4 regions of the Priestia sp. YIM B13490 genome follow, and region 4 is predicted to be linked to each of the others. Evidence: riboswitches for the same ligand, from Rfam matches in the RefSeq annotation. Region 4 holds a riboswitch; each other region holds the start of a gene.
What was found. Region 4 has a riboswitch for S-adenosylmethionine ahead of metK (methionine adenosyltransferase). Riboswitches for the same ligand answer to the same signal wherever they lie in the genome.
Positions count from the first base shown of each region.

Region 1: another riboswitch for S-adenosylmethionine. It lies ahead of ACFX4R_RS06675 (bifunctional homocysteine S-methyltransferase/methylenetetrahydrofolate reductase); the one in region 4 lies ahead of metK (methionine adenosyltransferase).
Region 2: another riboswitch for S-adenosylmethionine. It lies ahead of ACFX4R_RS19640 (methionine ABC transporter ATP-binding protein); the one in region 4 lies ahead of metK (methionine adenosyltransferase).
Region 3: another riboswitch for S-adenosylmethionine. It lies ahead of ACFX4R_RS00865 (hypothetical protein); the one in region 4 lies ahead of metK (methionine adenosyltransferase).

Region 1 covers NZ_JBHZOT010000002.1:240,925-245,525, reverse strand. Annotated here, with positions in the region: gene metH (methionine synthase) at 1-1,283, opposite strand, end outside; gene ACFX4R_RS06675 (bifunctional homocysteine S-methyltransferase/methylenetetrahydrofolate reductase) at 1,284-3,122, opposite strand; SAM riboswitch class I at 3,230-3,336, opposite strand; gene ACFX4R_RS06670 (YkvI family membrane protein) at 3,676-4,601, shown strand, end outside.
Region 2 covers NZ_JBHZOT010000006.1:299,616-304,216, reverse strand. Annotated here, with positions in the region: gene ACFX4R_RS19650 (MetQ/NlpA family ABC transporter substrate-binding protein) at 1-34, opposite strand, end outside; gene ACFX4R_RS19645 (methionine ABC transporter permease) at 52-720, opposite strand; gene ACFX4R_RS19640 (methionine ABC transporter ATP-binding protein) at 713-1,738, opposite strand; SAM riboswitch class I at 1,870-1,977, opposite strand; gene ACFX4R_RS19635 (thioredoxin family protein) at 2,158-2,457, opposite strand; gene ACFX4R_RS19630 (toprim domain-containing protein) at 2,472-2,822, opposite strand; gene ACFX4R_RS19625 (YusG family protein) at 3,004-3,249, opposite strand; gene gcvH (glycine cleavage system protein GcvH) at 3,329-3,712, opposite strand; gene ACFX4R_RS19615 (arsenate reductase family protein) at 3,848-4,204, opposite strand; gene ACFX4R_RS19610 (acyl-CoA dehydrogenase family protein) at 4,320-4,601, opposite strand, start outside.
Region 3 covers NZ_JBHZOT010000001.1:169,960-174,560, forward strand. Annotated here, with positions in the region: gene ACFX4R_RS00845 (glycosyltransferase family 2 protein) at 1-46, shown strand, start outside; gene ACFX4R_RS00850 (hypothetical protein) at 156-596, shown strand; gene ACFX4R_RS00855 (GNAT family N-acetyltransferase) at 678-1,124, shown strand; gene ACFX4R_RS00860 (hypothetical protein) at 1,137-1,433, opposite strand; SAM riboswitch class I at 1,555-1,656, shown strand; gene ACFX4R_RS00865 (hypothetical protein) at 1,720-2,064, shown strand; gene ACFX4R_RS00870 (DUF1540 domain-containing protein) at 2,165-2,323, shown strand; gene alaP (alanine permease AlaP) at 2,641-4,044, shown strand; gene ACFX4R_RS00880 (GNAT family N-acetyltransferase) at 4,285-4,601, shown strand, end outside.
Region 4 covers NZ_JBHZOT010000004.1:337,550-342,150, forward strand. Annotated here, with positions in the region: gene ACFX4R_RS16050 (glycosyltransferase family 4 protein) at 1-967, shown strand, start outside; gene metK (methionine adenosyltransferase) at 1,000-2,202, opposite strand; SAM riboswitch class I at 2,335-2,452, opposite strand; gene pckA (phosphoenolpyruvate carboxykinase (ATP)) at 2,827-4,416, shown strand; gene ACFX4R_RS16065 (DUF2584 domain-containing protein) at 4,450-4,601, opposite strand, start outside.

The DNA.
Region 1 (4,601 bases), on a different contig from region 4:
ACCTTACCTTGCGAGTACGTTAAAGCTTTTTCAATAACTTTCTCGTCCGTTGAATCGATTACAAGAGGAACCTTCACTTTTTTTACAACTTCTTGAATAAATTCCTCCATGTCTTCCATTTCTTCACGGTCCGGATCTGCCAAGCAAATATCAATAACGTGAGCACCATTTTTAACTTGAGCACGCGCAATTTCAGATGCTTCTTCAATTTTTCCTTCCGCAATCAGACGCTTGAACTTGCGAGAACCGATTACATTCGTACGTTCTCCCACAAAAAGAGGGCGCATAGAATCGTCATATACAAGCGGTTCAATACCGGTTACAGCATGGTTATGCTCGGAGCGATCAAGCGAACGGGGCGCAACCTCTTTTACCGCTTCCGCCAGTGCTTTAATATGAGCAGGCGTTGTACCGCAGCATCCGCCTACAAAGTTCAGCCAGCCTTTATCAGCAAACCCTTTAATTTTTTGAGCAAGCAGCTCAGGGGATTCATGATAATTGCCTTCTTCATCCGGAAGTCCAGCGTTTGGATAACAGCTAACTGCTGAAGTGGCTAGGTCTGAAAGAGAGCGAATATGATCCGTCATAAATTCAGGGCCTGTCGCGCAGTTAAGTCCGACTGAAAGAGGCTTCATGTGTTCCAGTGATAAGTAAAAAGATTCGATATCTTGACCAGCGAGAGTTGTTCCCATCGGCTCAATTGTTCCTGAAATCATAATAGGAACTTCGGTTTTTAGTTTTTCAAACGCCGCTGTAATACCTAAAAATGCGGCTTTTACGTTCAGCATATCTTGACAGGTTTCGACTAAAAGCAAGTCAACGCCGCCGTCTAACAAACCTCGAGCTTGCTCTTCATACGATTCTACTAACTCAGGGAATGTAATACCTCCGGTAACAGAGAGAGTTTTAGTGGTAGGACCGATAGCTCCAGCTACGAACCTAGGCCATTCGGGAGTTGAATATTTATCGCGGGCTGCACAAGCAAGCTTCACAGCTTCGATATTCAATTCATACGCCAAGTGACCTAAATCGTATTCATCAAGTACGGTAGATGTTGAGCCAAACGTATTGGTTTCAATGATGTCAGCACCTGCTGCAAAGTACTCTTCATGAATGCGCTGAATCACATGAGGCGCTGTTCGAGTCAAATATTCGTTGCAGCCTTCATATTCTTCGCCGCCAAAATCTTCAGCGGTTAAATCAGCATCTTGAATCATCGTTCCCATTGCTCCATCGATGATGAGTATTCGCTTCTTTAGTTGTTGTTCGATAAGTGAGCTCATTTATATCTTCCTTTCTGATGTAACAAGTTGCTTGTCATGAATATAGCGTGTTAGAATTTCGGTCATTTCATAGCGCATAAACGGCGTAATTAAGTAAATACCGTCAAATAACTCATATGCTGTATCAATTAAGCTTTTTGCAATCGCAAGACCTTCGACTTCACCGCGGATTCGGTCATTTCCCGTTGCATCCATGCGTTCTAGAATATCTTCTGATAATTTAATTCCAGGTACTTCATGGTGAATAAATCGAGCATTTCTTGCGCTTGTTAACGGCATGATACCGATATATACCGGTGTTGTTAAATGTTTGGTTGCTTCATATACCTCTTCAATTTGCTTAGTTGAATAGAGAGGCTGAGTAATGAAATAGTGAGCCCCGCAGTCGATTTTCTTTTCCAAACGCTGAACGGCTCGGTCTAAGTGACGCACGTTTGGGTTAAAGGCAGCTGCAATGGAAAAATTGGTTTTTTGACCAAGTGGTTTGCCGGAATAAGATAGTCCTTCATTAAACTGAGCGATTAAACTAATCAAGTCAAATGAAGATAAATCGTAGACCGAAGTGGCGCCAGGGAAATCGCCAACTTTTGACGGATCACCCGTAATTGCAAGTACTTGATTCATTCCTAGCGTATGAAGTCCCATTAAATGAGATTGAAGTCCAATTAAATTTCGGTCGCGACAGGTAATATGAATAAGCGGTCGTGCTTTTGTTTCTTGCTGCATCAGTGTTGCCATTGCCAAGTTGCTGATGCGAGGTGAGGCAAGAGAATTATCAGCTAATGTAATAGCATCTACGCCGACTTTATCAAGTGCTTTTGCGCCTTCTAAAAATTTCGTCGGACCAAGCTGTTTAGGCGGATCTAGCTCGACGATAACCGAGCGGCGCTTCTTCACAATTTCATGCATATGAGGTTTATCCTGCTGCTCACGCTCTTGAACCGTAACGGCAGGTCTCATTTTAACAACTTTGCTTGTAATCGGAGGCAGCTCTTTTAAGGCAGATGACATTGCGCGTACGTGAGCTGGTGTTGTACCGCAGCATCCTCCAATTAAGCGAACCCCTTGTTCGCGGAATAAACGCGCGCTTTCTACAAAGTAGTCTTCATTTGTTTCATATTCCAGCTTTCCTTCCACATACGCCGGAAGGCTGGCATTAGGGTAAGCAGATAAGAAAGCACGATCAGGAAGCGGTACTTCTTCAAGAGACTGAATCATATGATAAGGACCTAAACGGCAGTTTAGCCCGACAACATCTGCTCCCAGCGCCTCTAATTCTTTTAATGCATCTGCTAAAGGGCGGCCATCTTGCAGTACGCCAATATCATGCAGGGAAACGTGAGTAATAATAGGCTTATCCGTTTCTTTTCTTGCCAGTGTAAGAACGGTTTTTAATTCTTCGAAATCATAGTATGTTTCAAACAAAAGGCCATCCACGCCTTCATTTAAAAGCCAAAACATCTGTTCACGAATGCTTCGCTTAACCTCTTCTAAACTAATAGCGTTTTTTTGGAAAGAACGAATTCCGCCGAGTGTACCAACCACGTAAGCCTGATCTTTTGCAGCTTGTTTTGCTAATTTTACACCAGCAACATTGATGTCTTTGACTGAATCTTCTAATCCATAACGGGCAAGTTTTTGATAATTAGCAGCGTACGTATTTGTTTGAATAACGTTTGCACCAGCTTCTACATAGGCTCTGTGAATACGAGAAACCTCTTCTGGTTTGGTGATGTTTAGTTCTTCAAAACAGCTGTCAATACCGTGTGAGTAAAGGAGGGTACCAGTGGCACCATCCCCAATTAAAATTTTAGACTTTAAATCTTCAAGTAACCCCATGTCAAAACCTCCTTAAATTGTTTCGCTTCTATTTCACGAGTGATTCGTTTTATGCAATATGCCGATAAAATAGAAAAAGTCTTCTTAAGAAGAAGACTTTTTTCGCCTTCTTATCTTCCAAGCAATAAATTGCTTGCTGGATTTAGCACCATGTCTCTAACGACTGGTTGCTGAGGTTTCAAAGGGCCAGTCCCTCCACCTCTCATGATAAGAATCAATTGTATATAATTGAAACATATTTTTTTAAATAGAAAGAATACTTATTTAATAATTTATCTGATTTTTAGAAATTATACAACAGTAAATTGTGAATTTCCAGCAAATATTGAGGAAAATTTAAAAGCTAAAGGGGAAATATCCGTATATTTTGTTTGAAAATGACTGTTATGTTAGGGGTTAAGGAGTTTTTTGTGAGAAATACAAAAAGAAAATGAAAAAAATAAACCAAAAGGCACAAGCACTGGGATATGCGTAGATTTACATGTAAAAAGGCTCGTCTTTTTTTTATCGTTTCTACATATAGTGAACTATGAAGGGTAGAAGGGTGATGGGCATGAAAAGGTGGAAACTCACGCTGCAGGTTGCTGCTACGTATGTAGGCACCGTTGTAGGAGCCGGTTTTGCAACAGGCAAGGAAATCGTTCAATTTTTTACACAGTACGGGGAACTTGGAATGGTCGGAATTTTGGTCAGCGGCTTGTTTTTTATTTGGCTAGGTTCAAAAATGATGCTGCTTTCGCACGCAATTGGGGCTTCTTCTTATCAGCAGCTTAATACATATTTATTTGGTGATGTGCTTGGAAAAGTGGTAAACGGTGTAATGATTGTCATTTTATTTGGAGTAACTTCAGTCATGCTAGCGAGTACGGGAGCAATAGGAAAAGAACAGTTTGGGCTGTGGCCTCCTGTTGGAATGATTTTTACAATTGTTTTAACTTATATATTTATCGCAAAAGGAATTAACGGTATTTTAATGGTTAATTCTCTTGTTGTACCGATGATGCTTTCATTTGCTTTTATCATCTTTATGCCGAATATCAGCTATTTCTCACTGATTCAAACGAAGCCGGATTTAACGCTCGTCACGCAGTGGAAGTGGGCGGTTAGTCCCTTTTTATATATTTCCCTGAATCTAGCTTTGGCTCAGGCCGTTTTGGTCCCATTAGGAAGCTCGGTGAAAGATAGGAGCGTGATTACAAAAGGGGCCTTAATAGGAGGATGTGTACTTACGTTTATGCTTGTTTCTACTCATCTTGCCCTTTCCAATTTGCCTTATTCATTTCAACTTGATATTCCGATGAGTGCCGTTGTTAAAAATATCTCAGCGTGGGTGAATGTTTTATTTACGGTAGTTGTGTTGGGCGAGATTTTTACTACATTGATTGGAAATGTATTTGGCATCGCTAAGCAGCTTCAGTCATTTCTTCCCCTCAATGACAAACAAGCTTTTGCGTTTATTATCTTGGCTTGCTTTATTAT
Region 2 (4,601 bases), on a different contig from region 4:
ATGTTAGTGCTAAAGCCGAAAGCCATTTTTTCATAATAAATAATCCTCCCTTTATCTTTTATCAATTTTTGCAGTAATCGCATCTCCAATAAGTTGGATAATAAATACAATAATCAAAATTAAGATCGTAGCAGCTAGCGTTACATCATTATGACTGCGCTGGAATCCTTCTAAATATGCAAGATTCCCAAGACCTCCAGCTCCAATCACACCCGCCATTGCCGTATAGCCGACTAGCGCAATCGTTGTTACCGTCAAACCAGAAATTAAAGCTGGCAGCGATTCAGGTAACAGCACTTTAAAGATAATAGTGCTTGTTGTTGCTCCCATTGATTTAGCAGCTTCAATAACACCTTTATCAATTTCACGCAGACCAATTTCTACAAGACGCGCATAAAATGGTGCTGCTCCCACAATTAAAGCAGGTAACGCTGCATTAGCGCCTAAAATACTTCCTACCAATGCTTTGGTAAATGGAATCAGTAAAACAATTAAAATAATGAATGGAATGGAACGAAAGATATTTACAACTGCTGACACAATGGCATATAAAGGTTTGTTTTGCCAGAGCTGTCCTTTGGACGTTAAAAATAAAAGCAAGCCCAATAAAATACCTAGAACAAACGTGGCTATAACTGAAATAGCCGTCATATATAGTGTTTCATTTGTCGCTTGAATAAAATCATCTAAAATAACGTTCGGAAATAGTTTCTCAAGCATTTGTCATTACCTCCACTTCTACCTGCTGCTCATGAATGTATGCAATGACTTTTTCAACTTCTGTTAATTCTCCGTCTAAATGAACGAACAACGTCCCGTATGAACCTGTTTGTGTATGAGAAATCTTTCCTTGCAAAATATTAATCGTTACATCAAACTGTTTTAAAATCGTTGTAATGAGCGGTTGCTCTGCTTTTCCGCCAACAAACGTAAGCTGAATAATTTGCCCGCTTGGATATAACCCCTGTACTTGTTCAATTGTTTCAAACGTTTCTTCTGGTTCAGAAATCTGTTGAACGAACCGTTTTGTAATCGGCTGCTTAGGTTTTCTGAATACTTCTAGCACTTGTCCTTCTTCTACCACTGCCCCATTTTCCATAACGGCTACCCGATGACAAATTTTACGAATAACATGCATTTCATGAGTAATCAATACAATGGTTAACCCTAGCTTCTCATTAATATCTACTAACAGATCTAAAATGGAATCTGTCGTTTGAGGATCAAGCGCTGATGTTGCTTCATCACACAGCAATACTTTTGGGTTATTGGCTAGCGCTCGAGCAATACCAACACGCTGCTTTTGTCCACCGCTAAGCTGTGATGGATAAGCATTTTCACGCCCTTCAAGCCCGACTAACTTGATAAGCTCGTCTACTCGTTTCATTCTTTTTTCTTTTGAGATCCCTGCTATTTCTAACGGAAAAGCAATATTTTCTCGCACCGTACGCGACCACAAGATATTAAAGTGCTGAAATACCATACTAATTTCTTGTCTAGCTTTTCTGAGTTTTCCGCCTTTAATTTTTCCAATATCATTACCTGCTACTTCGACCGTTCCTGTCGTTGGTGTTTCTAACCCGTTTAGCAAGCGAATTAAAGAACTTTTCCCCGCTCCGCTATAACCAATAATTCCGTAAATTTCACCTTGGTTAACGGTTAGATTCACATTATCAACAGCTGTTATTTGACCACTTTTGGCCTGATAAATTTTTGTAACGTCTGTTAATGTAATCATATTTCTTCACCTTCTTTAGTAAAAACTTAATTATGTTAGGTTGCCCTATAGGATGAAAAAGCCGTAAAACAATTTTCCCCATCAAAAAAGCCTCTCTGCGCATGACAGAAAGGCTCGATATTTAATCCTTTCTCTCATCTTTCAAAGCACATAGCTTTGCAGGAATTGGCACCATTTCAGTTAGTCTGACGGTTGCCGGGTTTCACAGGGCTCAGTCCCTCCACCTCTCTTGATAAGAGTTCGCAACAATTATTTTGTTTTTGGGAAATATTCATTCATTTATGAACATTCATGAGTGTGATTTTAGCATGTGTCAGATAGGCTGTCAACAGGTTTTGTTCTTGGGATAATATCCCAAGATTCCAACAGCCCCAACGGTTCACTCTCTTTCAATTTCTTCATTTTAAACAAACGTTTGATTATCGAAGCTCTTCAAGTACGTGCTCGATGGAATGAAACGCATAGAGTTTTTTTACCATTTCGCCATTTTTCACTTCAATCAAACAAGGTACACTTTCAATTGAAAATATTTCTGCTTTTGAAGGCATATAATTTAAATTGCTCATTCCGATGGTCACACCGGGCAGCATCGCTTCTGCTACGGTTAACATTTTTTTTGCCAGCTGACATGTCCCGCAAAAAGGTGTATGGAAAAAGATAAACGTTCTTTGTCCTTCTTTTAACTGATCTTCAAGCTGTTTTTCGCTCCATTCTTGCATGTTGCTCATTCCTTTTATGTTAAAAATTCTGCATTAACATCGATATTGGCACTCAGTAATACTGTTGCTATGTGATGTCTAGGGGCGGCAGCAACCTCTCGGTACATTTTATCAATATATAGATGCTCTGCTTCCGGAAGCTCTCGTTTAAATTGTTTTCTTAGCTTATTCCCTGAATCATCAGAGTCAACAAGTATGTATACCTCTTTGTTAAACGTACAGTCAATAATTTCATCCAGCTTTGATAAACTAATCGTACCGTTTGTACAGATAATTTCAATTGGTTCTCGAATGATATCTTGGATACGCTTTTTATCTGATTTTCCTTCGACAATAATTACTTTTTCAATTTCAATTAGCCCCATTTTCATCACCCATAATCGTCAGTTGTATAGTAACATCATTTCTTTATGCTATACAATATTCGTTAATGTATCACAGTTCACCTGTTTTTTAAAAGAAATTTGCAAGAAAGAACTGTTTTAAAAAGCAGCTTAGGCCATATTGTTTCCATAAGACAAGAAAAACAGTGGCAGTTGCCACTGTTTAGCACCATCCTGCTTCTTCGTCGCAGTCTGTATATTTTTGCGTTTCACCTTGTTTTTGTACATCCGTATATTGATAGAACTTATTATTTTCTTGCGAATAACCTTCTTCAAAGCGGTATTCATTGCCGCTTGTTCCGTAACTAACTTCACCAATTGGCTGCTTATCAACATATAATTTCATACCGCCGTCATGAAATTTAGCTGTAACGCGATCTGTAACGTCCATTTTTTGTTTTTCAAACATAAAAAGACACTCCTTTAGCTTGTTTACTAATAGAGTGTCCAGTCAAAAACTTTTCATAAAGACAATTTATGGAGGAATATTATCCTTCGTTTGTCATTTCTTCGTATTGCTCTGCTGTCATTAGCTTATCTACTTGAGAAGCATCAGACGGTTTGATTGTAATCATCCATGCTTCTTCGTATGGAGATTCATTAACAAGTTCAGGGCTATCGCTTAAGTTGTCGTTTACTGCTACAACTTCACCGCTAATTGGTGCGTAAAGCTCAGAAACTGTTTTTACTGATTCAACGCTGCCAAACGGCTCGTCAGCTTCTACTGTTGCTCCTACTTCTGGCAGTTCAACGAATACGATGTCGCCAAGCTCAGCTTGAGCGAAATGCGTAATACCTACGCGGACAACGTCTCCTTCTGTTTTTACCCATTCATGCTCTTCAGAATAACGCAAATCTTTTGGTGTACTCATCTTAATCCCTCCAAAATATGTATCGTAATTTGTTTATATAAAAAGCGCCTTCAACGTGGAGAACACTTTCTACAACCTAAAATAACTTCCTATTAACAGTGTAACGTAAAAGGTAAAAATTTTCTATTTGAAAACTTACTTCCACACGTCCTCAAACTGCTCTTCTTTGAAACCAAGCGTTACTTTTTGTCCATCTGTTAGCAGCGGACGCTTAATTAACATGCCATCTGACGCAAGAATCGACAGAAGTTCATCTTCACTCGCACTGCTTACTTTATCTTTAAGTCCTAATTCGCGATATTTTTTACCGCTTGTATTAAAGAATTTTTTTAATTCTAAGCCGCTGTTCTGATAATAAGATTGCAGCTGCTCTTTTGTTGGCGGGTTTTCTACAATATGGATTTCTTCATACGCTACTCCGTTATCATCCAGCCTCTTCTTGGCTTTTCGGCACGTACCACACTTTGGATATGAATAAAAAAATAATGACATTTCGTCAACCACCCTTTATTTTAAGCTTTTTTCGTATTTTAACACATCCTTTATCATTTACCTAGATAGAGGCTTCTTAAACAAAAAGGAGCTCGTAAAACGAGCTCCTTTTCCCTTAAACTGTGAACTTCTCTACTTCTAGGAGCGTTTTTGCAATCTCGCGCTTTACACTAATTACATTAATTGGTGTATAGCGAGTTAACTTGCGAAGAGACGAAAGCATGACTCTAAGCGTATCACCTTGTTCAACGCCAATTAACGTTTCCTTTGCATCTGCTTCAATTCGATTAAATGCTTCTTGGCAAAATACTTGCGTATATTTTACCTTCAAGCTGTTTTGATCTGCACCTGTTTTGGAAATCGCTTTTTCAGTACGTAAAACAGTGGATTCCATTGC
Region 3 (4,601 bases), on a different contig from region 4:
TACAAAACACTCATTAGACAAACAAAAAGATTTGCTTATGCATTAATTTAAGAAGCTTCTCCTAAATGGAGAGGCTTTTTTTGTTAAAGCGTTTATCATAATTTTTGAGTGAACAGGAAATGCTACTACTAAAATTTCTAAGGAGATCAAAATCTATGAAAAGACTATTTTATACAGTCAGCACTTTTTGTTTTGTTTGGCTTGCTTTTGCAGCCATTCATGTCAGCGCTCTTTCGATTGAGAAGCTTCCAATGAAGAAATCATCTGAACAATGGTCGGTTGAACTGACAAAAGCGAGCATGACGGGAGATAATCAGCTAAAGTGGAAAAATAACGTCTATCATACATATGGATTAACCGTTGAAAACATTGGAAAAGACGTAGAGCGCGTGCATGTCCAAGCTTTTCGGCACGAAGGAAAAAATAAGGCGAAATACAGCTTGTTTTCTCCTATTGAAAGGTCTAACTTAAGCAAAAGCGGTCAGCGTTTTCGCTACGCGAATTTTGCTGTTCCTGGAAAAGCGGCAAGTTTAGACATTATGATTAACTGGACGGACGAACGAGGCAATCATCAAGAACATTTTGAATTTAAATAAAAGTCTTCGCTTAGGCGAAGACTTTTTTTGCAGGAATTTATCCTCGCATGTGGAAAACGAACACGAAAGGAGAGATCCATAATGATTGCAAAAGCTACTGAAGAAGAATTACAGGAAATTCGGACGAAATCTGCTGATGCGCTGTTTGAAGGAACGATGAAGCAGTTTCATCCGTCAGCTGAACGCGTAAATGAACTAGTTGGTAGTGCCTTTGAAAAAGGCTGTTATTATTTAGTTTTAAGACAAGAAAATAAACTCGCAGGCTGGGTTCTTATCGGCCCATCTACCGACTTCTTTTCAAAAGAAGAAATTGGCTTTATCTACGAATTATATGTTGTACCCGAATACCGCGGGCAAGGTTTAGCCAAGCCGTTAATGCAAAAAGCAATTGATGAATTGTCTATCAAAGGATACCCTGAAATCAGACTCAGCGTTCATGCTGGGAATTTTGCACAGCATGTGTATCGTGAACTTGGCTTTGTAGATAAACAAATATCAATGAGCTTCCAAGTGGCAAAACGTCCGTAACGTTGATGAATGTCAGCGAGTCCATAAAACATAAGATGTTATACATGCGATGAGGTTCGGTAATGAAAGTAAAAGTAAATAAGTAGCCCAAACAGCGCCTTTATCTAGTACTTCAACGGCTCCTCCAGCTGTATTGTCTGAGGAGGGGGGGGCTTCAAGCGCGTTCATAATCAAAGCCGCTGCTGCTAAAATAATCCCTCCAATACTTCCGGTTGTTTTGACAATTGCAATATGGAAAGTAGATGAAAAGGCAATGCTGAGAAGCAGCAGCAAGCTTCCCAAAAAAGCAGATAACATATATCGTTTCATGTGCTCACCATCCTTTATGAAAGCATACCATATTTTACTTCTTTTTTCTTTTTATTGAAAAGCTATTGACGTAACCTATAAAACATATTAGAATAGTCAGAAATAATTTAAAAACGAAATATTCTTATCTAGAGAGGTGGAGGGACTGGCCCTTTGAAACCTCAGCAACCACAATTATTGAATGGTGCTAATTCCAGCATAGCCTAGCTCTGACAGATAAGAAGAGGAATCTTTTTCTATGATGAAATCCTCTTCTTAGGAAGAAACATTTCGTATAGAAAAGGTGATGACATTGAATAATACACAAACGAATTTATGCATTAATGATTATTTAGATCTATACTTATTAGCAAAAGAAATAAAAGACGAAACGTGGCAGCAGGAAATTTTAGAGGCGCTAAAAACGCATCAAAATCGTTCATTTGAAGAAAAACAATCCGCTCTAGTTCAAGAGATATGGGAAGATTTTAAACAGTTAAATGAAGATATTTCTTTTACGTATCGCTTAATTCAAGAAGAGCCAACTAACGAACAATTTCAGGCTAACTTAAGGCACTTGAGAGAACGGCGGATCACGCTGAGCCGTGAGTTATATTTAGCTAAAAAACAGTATGTTGAACACACGCAATAAAAAGATCCGCTTGAGAAACAAGCGGTTTTTTTGCGTAAAAATGTTAGAATCGTTATATTTCGGGTAGTAAATAGATAAGACAAGCAAAGGAGGGATAACAGTGGCTCAAGGTGTATTGTGTGAAGTGAATGAGTGCATGTATTGGAAATCCGGAAATAAATGCAGTGCAGAGTCCATTTACGTTGTGAGTCCTGAAAGTAGTCACCATGTTTCTGAAACGGAAGAACCTGGCTGTAAAACTTTTGAACCCGCGAGATAAATGCTAGTTTTTATAAAAAAGCATAAAATGAACGATGCGCTGACGGAGTTGAGTCGGCGTTTTTCTATTTTTAAAAAATACTATTACTTAAGTGCAATAATAAATACATAGTAAAAAAGTAGTGCCTATGTCTAATTGTGCGTTTAAACAAAATGATAAGATAATTTTTTTGTTTTTCGACAAAAGAAAAGTGAGGGAAAGGTGATAGAATACAAATATACAGCCTAGCTGTCTTTTAGCACAAATTTATATGAAAGCGCTAACAAAAAAGGCTGTGTTCATCTCGTTTTGACAGATTGGAAAAAGGGGAGACGTTTATGCAGGGGAAAACTCAGGGGAAAGAATTGAAACGCGGGTTAGAAGAAAGACATGTGACGCTGATGTCCTTAGGAGCAGCCATAGGGGTAGGACTGTTTCTTGGATCTGCATCTGCTATTAAATTAGCAGGGCCAGGAATATTATTGGCGTACGGATTTAGCGGAATGATTATGTTTTTTATTATGAGAGCACTTGGAGAAATGGCGATTCAAAAACCTGTTGCAGGTTCATTCAGCAAGTACGCACGCGACTACTTAGGGCCGCTTGCTGGTTATTTAACAGGTTGGAACTACTGGTTTTTATGGGTTGTAACATGTATGGCTGAAATTACAGCCGTTGGTATTTATATGGGGTATTGGTATCCGGATGTACCAAACTGGATTTGGGCGTTATCGGCGCTTGTCATCATGACAACGGTTAACTTCTTAGCTGTTAAGGCATATGGTGAACTGGAATTTTGGTTTGCACTTATTAAAATTTTAGCGATTGTATTAATGATTGCCGTTGGATTATTAATGATCGTGTTCGGAATCGGCAACGGCGGCGTTGCGACTGGTATCAAAAACTTGTGGGACAACGGCGGACTGTTCCCGAACGGATTCAAAGGTATTTTGCTGTCGCTGCAAATGGTCATGTTTGCGTATTTAGGAATTGAAATGATCGGCGTTACCGCGGGAGAAGTGAAAAATCCCGAAAAATCTCTAGCAAGAGCGATTGATTCTGTCTTTTGGCGTATTCTGATTTTCTACGTCGGTGCGTTATTTGTCATTATGTCGATTTATCCGTGGCAAGAGATTGGTTCACAGGGAAGCCCGTTTGTATTAACATTTGAAAAAATCGGCATTCCAGCGGCGGCTGGTATCATTAACTTTGTTGTACTAACAGCAGCTCTTTCTTCTTGTAACAGCGGTATTTTTAGTACAGGCCGTATGCTGTTTAACTTAGCAGAACACGGAGAAGCACCAAAAGGATACGGTCAGCTTACAAAGGGCGGCGTACCGGGAAAAGCTGTTTTGGCATCAGCAGGTGCGCTATTAGTCGGAGTAGCGTTAAACTACATTGTGCCTGCCAAAGTATTTACGTGGGTAACAAGTATTGCAACATTCGGTGCGATTTGGACATGGGGAATTATTTTGCTTTCTCAAATTAAATATCGCAAAACGTTAAAAACAGGTGAAGAGGCAAAGCTGAAATACAAAATGCCTTTATTTCCGTTAACATCTTATGTGTCACTTGCGTTCCTAGCGCTGGTAGTGGTTCTCATGGCATATAATCCAGATACAAGAATTGCAGTTGTCATCGGACCATTATGGTTTATCGGTCTTATTATCGCGTACTACGCAAAAGGATTTCATAAACGAAGTCAAAGTTCAGCTGCAGCTGAGCAAAAGCTAGTGAAATAACAGAAAAGACCTCTTTCTTGGAAAGAGGTCTTTTTTCATTAGTTTATGTGTGAATGATTAGTTTATTTTAAGGGATCATTGGTACGGATAAATAATGTAGAAAATATTCTATTTATTCTGTACTATTTAGTTAGAGAATTCGTTAATGATTAAACGGTAATTGAAAGTGGATGAGTATGTTAGTTTTATGCTTTTTAACGCCACACAGTGCATCGAAAAGTTGGGAGGACATATGCAGAAATGATTGAAACATTTAGTGAAAAAGACATAAAAGGTTTGCTGCTGTTATCGCAGCTGGAAAAATGGGATTATAGTGAAGCAGATTTACATACGATTTTTTCATCTGGAGACGTATTTGGTCATAGAAATGAGAACGGAGACATCGTATCAAGTGTGGCCGTAATTTCGTACAAAAATCAGTCAGCTTTTATAGGAATGGTGATTGTGAGAAAAGATTACCGAAAACAAGGGTTAGCCGGGCAGCTCATGAAGCACTGTCTGCAAGTTCTTTCCCCTGAGATGAATGCCTACTTAATTGCGACAAAAGAAGGTGAGCA
Region 4 (4,601 bases):
TTTCCTTTATCCAAACAGCCGCTTTTCATTGCCAAACGTTCTAAAAATTAAAAAGCAGCTGCAGGAATTCAATCCTTCTATTATTCATTTGGCCACTCCTTTTACAATGGGGCTTTGCGGCTCCTATTACGGGAAAAGATTAGGTTTTCCTCTTGTCGGCTCTTATCATACCAATTTTGCTGATTATTTATCTCACTATGAACTTGAAAAAATGCGTGTACCACTGCAAAAATATATGAAATGGTTTTATAAACCTGTACAAAAAATATTCGCTCCCTCTGAAGTGACCAAACAGCAGCTAGAAGAACAAGGGTTTCACAACGTATCTATTTGGTCGCGAGGAGTAAATCATAAATTATTTCACCCCCACTATGACCGCTTTGATATTCGTATTAAATATAATATTAAAAAGCCCTACATTTTAACGTATGTAGGAAGATTAGCTAAAGAAAAGAACGCTGATTTTTTAATAAAAATCGCACGATCTCTACCGGATCATATCCGCCATCAAATTCACTGGGTTATTGTGGGAGACGGCCCTTTAAAAGAACAAATGCAGCAGCAAGCATCTGAGCATATGACATTTACAGGCTTCCTTGAAGGTAAGCAACTTGCTCATATCTATTCATCATCTGATTTGTTTGTTTTTCCTTCGGAAACAGAAACCTTCGGAAATGTTGTACTGGAGTCTCTTGCTTCTGGAACTCCTGTAGTGGCAGCAAATGCAGGAGGAGTTAAACAGATGGTTCAGCACGGGCGAAACGGCTACCTTTGCAAACCTCACTCCTTAGAAGAATTCAGTTCGGCTATTACAGGTTTACTCGATGATTTGCACCAGCGGCTTCACTTTGGCCATGCAGCGAGACACTATGCTCTTACTCAATCATGGGACGCCATTTTTCAGCATTTGCTTTCAGAATATGAAGGTGTCGTAGAAAAATCTGCTGCAGATATTCAATGGGCATAAAAAAAATCTCCGTTTTCACGGAGATTTTTTTATTATTTAGCTAAAGCTTGAGTTTTTAATGCTTCCGCTTTGTCTGTGAACTCCCAAGGAAGCTCCACGTCCGTACGACCAAAGTGGCCGTAAGCTGCTGTTTGCTTATAAATTGGGCGACGTAAATCAAGCATTTTAATGATGCCCGCTGGACGTAGGTCAAAGTTTTTGCGTACTACGTCTACTAGTACTTCTTCAGAAACTTTTCCTGTACCGAATGTATCAATTGAAATAGATACTGGTTGTGCAACACCAATTGCATATGCTAGTTGTACTTCACATTTATCAGCAAGATCAGCTGCTACAATGTTTTTCGCAACATAACGAGCTGCATAAGCTGCTGAACGGTCTACTTTTGTTGCGTCCTTACCAGAGAATGCACCGCCGCCATGACGAGCATATCCGCCGTAAGTATCAACGATAATTTTACGACCAGTTAAACCAGCATCTCCTTGAGGACCGCCGATTACGAAACGTCCTGTTGGGTTAATGAAATACTTTGTATTTTCATCAATTAACTCGTTTGGAACAACTGGATTAATAACATATTCTTTTAAGTTACGTTGAATTTGCTCTAACGTTACTTCTGGATGATGCTGAGTTGAAATAACAATTGTATCGATGCGAACAGGTTTGTTGTTTTCATCATATTCAACTGTTACTTGTGTTTTACCATCCGGGCGAAGGTAAGGAAGAATTTCTTCTTTACGTACTTCTGTTAGACGGCGAGCAAGTTTATGAGCTAATGAAATTGGAAGAGGCATTAATTCTTTTGTTTCGTTACATGCATAACCAAACATTAAGCCTTGGTCTCCAGCTCCGATTGCTTCGATTTCTTCATCTGACATTTGACCTTCACGTGCTTCTAACGCTTGGTCTACACCAGCAGCGATATCAGCTGACTGCTCGTCGATAGATGTTAATACTGCACAAGTTTCAGCATCAAATCCGTATTTTGCACGAGTATAGCCAATTCCTTTAATTGTTTCACGAACTGTTTTAGGAATATCCACGTAAGTAGAAGTTGTAATTTCACCACTTACTAAAACTAAACCAGTTGTTACGCTTGTTTCACAAGCAACACGAGCATTTGGATCCTTTGCTAGGATAGCATCAAGAATTGAGTCAGAAATTTGGTCACAAATTTTATCGGGATGTCCCTCTGTAACAGATTCTGACGTGAACAGACGACGTTGTGTTGACATCAGTTTTCCTCCTTATAAATACGATACATTGTGATACGGTACTCATTCCCTTATTTTCATTACACGTTAAAAAATATAAAAAAACCTTTCCTTGTATCGAGGAAAGGTATCAAATTCTACATAAGCCTTTCACTCTTATCGATCAAGGTTGTGCCCTTGCATCAGGTTAGCACCTTATCGTCTACACAAAAAAATGACGATGGTTGCTGGGTTTCATAGGGCCTGTCCCTCCACCAGCTCGGGATAAGAGAGTATCCGTTCAAGGACATATAATACATGAAAAAGCGCTTCACTGTCAACAACATTCAAATGGAAATCATCTCTTTATTTTTGAATCTGTTTTAATGTAACATACTCAAATTCCGAAATAGTACACCTTATTAAGAATCATCACTAAGTTTAGTTAATAAGACAGATCAAAATGAGGCTTTCACTTAAAATAGCTTCACTTTTTTCGCTCCTAGCACATATACATGTGTCTAAAATAGGTATAACGTACATTTTTTTATAATACACAAACATTTTTAGTTAAATAGTATAGAATAATTAAATAAATGTGTTATACTAATTATAAATTTCAAACATTAATGAATAAATAATAGCTAAAAAAGGAAGGTAGTGCACATGAGTACTGTTGATATGTCTATCGAATTAAATGGTTTGCTTCAATTAAAAACAACAAAACACCAATTATCTGTTCCACAACTTGTTGAAAAAATTCTAGCTCGACGCGAAGGAACGCTGACTTCTACAGGTGCTGTGTCAGTCGAAACCGGAAAATATACAGGTCGCTCTCCTTTAGATAAATTTATTGTAAGCGATGCTGTGTCTTCAAAAACGGTTGAATGGGGACCTGTCAATCAGCCAATTTCTGCTCAGCGATTCGATGCGCTATACAAAAAAGTCTTAACCCACTTAAAGAAGCAGGATGAACTTTTTGTTTTTAATGGATATGCTGGAGCTGATAAAAAGTATCAGTTACCAATTCAAGTAGTTAATGAATTTGCATGGCACAACCTATTCGCTCAGCAGTTATTCATTCGCCCTTCAGCCGAACAAAAAACAAATGATGATGTGAAGCCGTTTACAATTGTAGCAGCTCCAACGTTCAAAGCTGATCCTGAAACAGACGGGACGAATTCTGAAACCTTCATTATTCTTTCGTTAGAGCGACGCATTGTGCTAATTGGAGGAACTGAATACGCTGGTGAAATGAAAAAATCTATTTTCTCAGTGATGAACTTCTTACTTCCTCAAAACAATATTCTATCCATGCACTGTTCTGCTAACGTAGGAGAAGAAGGTGACGTTGCATTATTCTTTGGTTTATCTGGAACGGGTAAAACAACGCTTTCTGCTGATGCAAACCGTCGTTTAATCGGAGATGACGAGCACGGTTGGTCAAGCTCTGGTGTATTTAATATTGAAGGAGGATGCTACGCGAAGTGCATTCAGCTTTCCGAAGAAAAAGAACCGCAAATCTTCAATGCAATTCGCTTCGGCGCCGTACTGGAAAATGTAGTGTTAAATCAAAATACGAAAGTAGCAGATTACAATGATAATAGTTTAACAGAGAATACTCGTGCCGCTTATTCAATTGACTCTATTGATAATACGGTATTGCCAAGCGTTGCCGGGCACCCTACAGCTATTGTCTTTTTAACTGCTGATGCTTTCGGTGTCTTACCTCCAATCAGCAAGCTTACAAAAGAACAAGCAATGTACCATTTTCTGAGCGGGTACACTAGTAAGTTAGCTGGAACAGAGCGCGGCGTAACATCGCCACAGGCTACTTTCTCTACATGCTTTGGTGAGCCTTTCTTACCTCTTGCTCCAACAACTTATGCAGAAATGCTAGGAAAGAAAATCGATGAACATAATGTAAATGTCTACCTTGTAAATACTGGATGGACCGGCGGTGAATACGGGGTGGGCGAACGAATGAAGTTAAGTTACACTCGAGCTATGGTTCAAGCAGCCCTTGAAGGAGAACTCGCTAATACCGAAACAGTAACAGATACTATTTTTGGTTTATCGATTCCAACTCATGTTCCGGGCGTTCCTGATGAAGTGCTTCAGCCTTCTAAAGCATGGAACGATGCAACAGCTTATAACCAAAAGGCAACTGAGCTTGCTGCTAAATTCAAAGCTAATTTCAAGCGTTTTAACGATGTAGCATCTGACATTTCAACATTAGGCGGACCTAGAGTCTAACTAAAAAACGATCGTCTTATAGACGATCGTTTTTTAGTTAGTCGAATGTAATTTTGTCAGTTCATATGTGATAATGGTTTTTTCCTGCTCCATTTCTACCTTACGCACAACAGCAGTTCCAATACATTCTCCATTTTTCGTTTTGTGAACGTTTAATGGAATATCTAACGGATACAAGCGATATC